2 linked regions of the Magnetococcus sp. PR-3 genome follow. The protein of the gene in region 1 interacts with the protein of each later gene in a pairwise test. Links are inferred from orthologs where the notes say so. Each region holds a gene or a part of one and is shown in the gene's direction. Other genes may lie near its edges. The genes, in order: secG and secA.

Evidence for each region.
Region 2: the proteins of secG (region 1) and secA interact in binary tests that used the Escherichia coli proteins (3 or more experiments, as listed by UniProt). The link is inferred for Magnetococcus sp. PR-3 from one-to-one orthologs.

Annotation. Positions count from the first base shown.
Region 1 is NZ_JBAHUQ010000008.1:3,568-6,733, reverse strand. Bases 321-3,166 are described here. They hold secG (preprotein translocase subunit SecG), read left to right. Parts: upstream 321-1,483; coding sequence 1,484-1,849; downstream 1,850-3,166. Other genes in these bases: V5T57_RS20875 (hypothetical protein), read left to right, coding at 2,805-3,062; V5T57_RS20880 (IS630 transposase-related protein), read left to right, coding at 2,296-2,514; tpiA (triose-phosphate isomerase), read left to right, coding at 631-1,398. Also shown: V5T57_RS06485 (phosphoglycerate kinase), read left to right, coding at 1-265. UniProt on the Escherichia coli protein: Subunit of the protein translocation channel SecYEG. Overexpression of some hybrid proteins has been thought to jam the protein secretion apparatus resulting in cell death; while this may be true it also results in FtsH-mediated degradation of SecY.
Region 2 is NZ_JBAHUQ010000005.1:148,923-152,520, forward strand. Bases 51-3,328 are described here. They hold secA (preprotein translocase subunit SecA), read left to right. Parts: upstream 51-419; coding sequence 420-3,128; downstream 3,129-3,328. Other genes in these bases: V5T57_RS05590 (SPOR domain-containing protein), read left to right, coding at 51-176; V5T57_RS05600 (glycosyltransferase), read left to right, coding at 3,271-3,328. Also shown: more of V5T57_RS05590, read left to right, coding at 1-50; more of V5T57_RS05600, read left to right, coding at 3,329-3,598. UniProt on the Escherichia coli protein: Required for protein export, interacts with the SecYEG preprotein conducting channel.

The DNA of each region.
Region 1 (3,166 bases):
GCTTGAAGGGGTTAAAACCGTTGCTTGGAACGGGCCTATGGGGGTCTTTGAAATGGAAGCCTTTGCCAGTGGTACCAACCATATTGGGAATATTCTGGCGCAGAGTGATTGTTTGTCCGTCATCGGTGGTGGAGATACCGCTGCCGCTGTGAAGCAAGCGGGTATTGCTGAGCAACTTTCTTATATTTCCACAGGTGGTGGTGCTTCTTTGGAGCTGATGGAAGGTAAACAGCTTCCTGGTATTGTCTCTCTGGATGATAAATAGGGTTTAAAGCGGGGCGGGGGTCTGTTGACCCTGCTCCGTTTGTTTTGCATGTTTTATGTTCCGACCTCCTGGAGCTTTTAGGTCAGAACAGGGACTCTATTTGATGGGGTTCTGTCTAAAGGAACCCTGACTTGGCGTTATTCCAAGTCGTGCTGGAGAGGTTCTTTAGGAGAATGGGAATAGGTTTGCTGTTTTAATGATGGTGTGCCTTTGTTGTCATCATCCATTCACAGCAAAGTGTCACACTCCATGTTTTGATGTGAATATGAGCTCTGTGATCGTAGAACGTGAGTGGGCTTATCTTTTAGTTTGATTTAACACTGTTATCTCTAAAAAACCTCTTATCCATGCGTGGAGTAGACACAATGCGGCGACCTCTGATTGCAGGCAACTGGAAACTCAATGGTATAACCGATGTAGCGAAAACCCTTTCAGGTGATGTCAGGGATGGTGTTGCTGCACGTAAGCCAGCATGTGATGTTCTGGTCTGTCCAACCTTCACTGTACTTAGTGCGGTGTCAGAGGTTGTCACTGGCTCAGGTGTTGATCTGGGTGCGCAGAATATGGCGGTGGCCACCAGCGGGGCTTTTACTGGGGAAATCTCTGGTGAAATGCTCAAAGATGTCGGGTGTAGCTATGTGATTTTAGGGCACTCTGAGCGTCGAACCCTATTTGGTGAAACCGATGCCTTAGTGGCAGAGAAGGTGGCCTCAGCCTACCGCGATGGTTTAACGCCCATTTTATGTGTGGGGGAAACCTTAGAGGAGCGTGAAGCCGAGCAAACCATGCAGGTTCTGCAAAAACAGATTCTTGCCTGTTTGCCAAGTCTGCCTGCGGAGCAAGAACAGCAGCAGCAGTTGGTCGTAGCCTATGAGCCTGTATGGGCCATTGGTACCGGTAAAGTGGCAACCACAGAGCAGGCCCAAGCCGCACATGCCTTTATCCGTGAATTGTTGGCTAAAGAGCTGGGTGCCAATGTATCTGACCATGTTCGTATTCTTTATGGCGGCTCCATGAAGCCCGGTAACGCTAAGGAATTGTTAGGACAAGCAGATGTTGATGGCGGGTTAATTGGTGGTGCTGCATTAAAAGCGAATGATTTCCTTGCCATCATTGATGGTTTAACGGCATAATACGCGGCTTAGTTGCCGAATGAACAGATTTGGCAGCGGAGTGGGTGACCTCTTTCGCTGTCTTGCTTTTGGAGCCCGACCTACCATGACCCTGCTGATTACTGTACTCCATGTGATGGCCTGCTTTATCCTGATCGGTGTTGTGTTGCTGCAAAAAGGCAGCGGTACCGATATGGGCGCTGCTTTTGGTGGTGGCTCTTCTCAGAGTGTTTTTGGAGCCTCTGGCGGCGGAAGCTTTATGGGTAAGTTTACCGCAGGTGTGGGTACGGTATTTATGCTTACCAGCCTGACTCTGGCCTTCATCACCACCTCAGATGGTGGATCTTCCTCTGTGATGGAAGGGGTTAAAGCTCCGGCTGCTCAAGAGCAGCAAGCACCTGTTGCGCCGATTGTTCCAAAAGAAGCCAAACCTGAAACCAGTGGTAGTGCGAAGCCTATCCCTGTTCAGTAATCAGGACTTTTTGTTCCGTCCTGCTGCAGACATATTGTTTGATCAAAGGGGCTTGTTTCTCTGTTATGAGAAATAAGCCCCTTTTTATTGCTTGTGAGCCTTTTCCCCTTCAAGTTGGCCGTAATCCACGTGGCCGTTAAAGCATTATTCCATCGATCGCCAAGCAGTAATAAAATACCTGCACGGAAGATGATCTCTTTTTTTGCGGTGCAAACCAGAGCAAGCAATTATCTGCCTGCCCTGATTGGGTGTGAGCCTTGGTGTATCCATCATGGGGTAGGGGGGGGAAACTATACTTGTATTGACGGTTGGTTGTGTTTTTAGCAGGTAAGAATAATTTAAAGTAAAGCTGATCTTGTTAAGTTAGGCTTAACAAATGAGAGACACCAAAGATCGTAAGCTATAGCTATCGAAAATCAAAGTTCGACAGTGCATGATTATCGATTATGAGCTATGACATAGAACTACGCCAACGAGTAATCGACTTTGTGGAATCTGGAGGTAAGAAGGCCGAGGCTGCCCGGATTTTTCAAGTAAGTCGAGCGACGATTTACAACTGGTTGTCACGAGACAGCCTAGAACCAACCCCACGCGTTCCAAGCGAGCAAAAGTTAAACAAGGCAGCCTTGCTAGAGCATGTCAAAGCCTATCCAGATGCTTTGTGAAGAGAGCGCGCCGTTCATTTCGGGATTTGTGACACCACCATTAGTGCTGCGCTAAGGAAGCTTGGGACCAGTAAAAAAACGAAGTGCTTCACTGAGAGATATACAGAAAAAGAGCGTACTATTGGGCTGATCTGTATCATCACTGGGAGAAGTGTGGTCATGAAAGTATAGTCTATTTTTATGAAAGCGGATTTGAAGAAGAGGTGATTCGCCGTCATGCGTGGGCACCAAAGGGTAAGAAGGTCTATGGTGACTTTGCGGGGGGTAAGTGTAAATGAACCAACTTGATCATGGCCCAACGCGGTAATGGGTGGTTAACGCCCATGATCTTTGAGGGTTCGTGTCATGCTCCGTTGGTTGAGGTATGGATTAAAAAGATGCTATGGCCTCAATTGAAAGAGCCCAGTGTAATCGTTATGGATAAGGCTAGTTTCCACAATAAATGGTGTATGACAGTGAAATACTGGCAAGAGAAGGTCATGTACGCCTCCCGCTCTCCCCGTACAGCCCAGATCTCAACCCTATTGAGCAAACATTCGCACTCTTGAAAAAACGTAGAGAGTTCACTGTGCCACCACCAATGTTAGAGCCATTCATGATGTCTAGCTATGGTTTGCGGTGACTATAGTAAGAAAAGAAAAAGGGAAAGCAG
Region 2 (3,598 bases), on another replicon or contig:
GGTTAAAGCGTAAAGTTGAGCAGATGGGTATACCGGTTCGTAGCTTACCTTTACAGGTTAAAGGGACCAACTTTACCCGTGTTCGTGCCGGGCCTTTTCCCTACCGAGCGGAAGCAAGTTGGGCCGCCCGTGTTTTGACAAAAGAGGGGGTGGAGACCAAATTGGTCAAGGAGTGACCAGGTCTCTACACACTTTTGCCAGCCACAAAAAAAGGTGCCCTTGCTTAAGGGGCACCTTTTTCTTTTTTTGTACGACCGCCTTAAAATACATCCATTGGATCTGTTTAGGCTGCTTTTAAGCGGCTTCGATTGTGTCCAAGGGGCGGTACGTGCTATAAGATTTCTCTTCACACACGCGGTTTGAGCTGTTTGATGGATGTTGGTTCGCCGCACCCCTTTTAAGAGATAAAGAGACGACTGATGTTCTCCGCCATTGCCCGTAAACTGTTTGGCTCCCGTAATGACCGCTATCTGCGCACCTTGCAACCGCTGGTGGACCGCATTAATGGCCTGGAAAAGGAGTATGAGGCGCTTTCCGATTCGGAACTAACCGGAAAGACCTATGAGTTCAAGGCTCGCCTGGAAAAAGGCGAGACACTGGATGAACTGTTGCCGGAGGCCTTTGCTGTGGTGCGTGAAGGGGGCAAACGCGCCCTGGGTATGCGCCATTACGATATGCAGCTGATTGGTGGCATTGTTCTGCACCAGGGTAAAATTTCTGAGATGAAGACCGGTGAAGGTAAAACCCTGGTCGCAACCTTGCCGCTCTACCTCAATGCCCTCAGTGGTAAAGGGGCCCATTTGGTTACGGTAAACGACTATCTGGCCAGTCGTGATGCCGAGTGGATGGGGAAGCTCTATACCTTCCTGGGTATGACTGTGGGGGTTATTGTCCACGGTATTGAGGATGAAGCCCGTCAGGATGCCTATAAGGCGGATATTACCTACGGTACCAACAACGAGTTTGGCTTTGACTACCTACGGGATAATATGAAGTTCTCCCTTGAGGAGATGGTTCAGCGTCCCCTGAACTTTGCCATCGTTGATGAGGTTGACTCTATTTTGGTGGATGAAGCCAGAACACCGCTCATCATCTCCGGTCCCACCGAAGACAATACCGATAAGTACTATAAAGTGGATCGCTTGATCCCCTCTTTGGAGAATGAGGTTCATTACTCGCTGGATGAAAAACAGCGTGCGGTGACCTTTACCGAAGAGGGTAATGAAAAAATTGAAGAGCTCATGCGCAGCGCTGACCTGATTGGGGATGGCGATCTGTATGATCTGCACAATATTGAGATGGTTCACCATGTCAATCAGGCGCTAAAAGCCCACGCCATGTTTGAGAATGACCGGGATTACATCGTTAAAGATGGTCAGGTCATTATCATTGATGAGTTTACAGGACGTATGATGCCGGGCCGTCGTTTCTCAGATGGTCTGCACCAAGCCCTGGAAGCCAAAGAGCAGGTGGTGATTCAAAATGAATCCCAGACCTTAGCCTCCATTACCTTCCAGAACCTGTTCCGTCTCTATAACAAGCTGGCCGGTATGACAGGTACGGCCGATACCGAAGCGGCTGAGTTCCAATCCATCTATGAGCTGGAAGTGGTGATCATTCCCACCAATAAAGATATGGTTCGGGAAGACCGGGATGACATGGTATTCCGCTCCTTGGAAGAGAAGCTCAAGGCTGTGGCGGATGATATCAAAATCGCCCACGATAAAGGTCAGCCTGTGCTGGTGGGTACGGTTTCCATTGAGAAGTCAGAGATGGTCTCCCACTTCTTGAAGAAGCTTAAAATTCCTCATGAAATTCTCAACGCCAAACACCATGAGCGTGAAGCTGAGATCGTTTCACAGGCTGGGCGTTTGGGGGCGGTTACCATTGCAACCAACATGGCGGGTCGGGGTACCGATATCCAGTTGGGTGGTAATGTGGATATGCGGATCAAAAATGAGATCACCGCCGATACACCCGAGGATAAAAAAGCGGAACTGGAAGCCAAAATTCGTGCAGAGTGTGAAGAGGCCAAAGCCCGTGTGTTAGAGGCGGGGGGGCTACACATTATCGGCACCGAGCGGCATGAATCCCGCCGTATTGATAACCAGCTGCGTGGACGTTCCGGTCGTCAGGGTGATCCCGGTTCCAGTTGTTTCTACCTCTCCTTGCAAGATGACCTCATGCGTATCTTTGGTTCTGAGCGCATGGATGGCATGTTGAAAAAGCTGGGCCTGCAGGATGGGGAAGCCATTGTGCACCCCTGGATCAATAAAGCTGTGGAGTCCGCTCAGAAGAAGGTCGAAGGGCGTAACTTCGATATTCGTAAAAACCTGCTCAAGTTTGATGATGTGATGAATGAGCAGCGTAAGGTGATCTATGATCAGCGTAAGGAGTTGATGGAGAACGAAGAGATTCGTGACTACATCGATGAAATCCGCCAGGAGCTGGTTGAAGAGACGGTCAATGTTCACCTCTCCGAGGAGATCTATCCAGAAGAGTGGGATGCCAAAGCCTTTAAAGAGGCGATGATCCACCAGTTTAATCTGGATCTAGATGCCGAACCTTGGAAAAACGAAGAAGGGGTGACCAATCAGGTCGCCAAAGAGCGTGCGTGGGAGGCCGTCAAAGAGTATTCGGCTGCCCGTGAAGAGCGTCTTGGCCCTCCCCTGATGCGCTATCTAGAAAAATCAATCATGTTGCAGGTGCTTGATGCTTTGTGGAAAGAGCACTTGTTGAACATGGATCATCTGAAAGAGGGTATTCATCTGCGGGGGTATGCGCAGAAAGATCCGCTCAATGAATATAAGCGCGAAGCCTTTGAGCTGTTCCATATGTTGCTGGAGCGTATCCGTCAGGAAGCGTTGGAGTTCCTAAGCAAGGTTGAGGTGCAGCAACAGGAAGATGTTGCGGCCCATGAAGCTGAGCTGGCGGCAGCCCGTGAACAGCAGATGAATATGGATCATCCCGAGAGTGGTGCTTGGGCCGGTGAGGGTGGGGGTGAAGCCCCAGCCGAGGGTATGCCCCAAACACCCTTTAAGCGAGAGGGTGAGAAGATTGGGCGTAATCAACCCTGCCCCTGCGGCAGTGGTAAAAAATATAAGCAGTGCTGTGGTAAGTTAAGCTAAGAGATCGCTTGAACTAGGTGCTCTTACCCAGCGGGTGTGTCTGGCTGTCTGTGGCTTACAGGGTGGTTTTGCTACCCTGTAAGCCCAGTCTGCCCTTCGTTGGTATATCGGTTTTGTGGCTTCTACAAAGGAGGGCTCATACATGCGTAAACGCGTTTTGATGGTCGCCTTCCACTTCCCCCCGGCCATGGGCTATAGCGGTACGCAACGTGCCCTGAAATTTTGCCGATATCTGCCGGACTACCAGTGGGACCCTATTGTGCTTTCCGCGCATACACGCAGTTATGCGCAAACGAGTGATGCCCAGCTCTCTGAAATTCCCGAACAGGTTCCGGTTCACCGTAGTTTTGCTCTTGATGCCACCCGCCATCTGGCCATAGCAGGTCGTTATTTTGGCTTTACAGCCCAACCAGACCGTTGGCGTAGTTGGCGGTTGCCGGCCATTTGGCAAGGGTTACGGTTGATCAAAC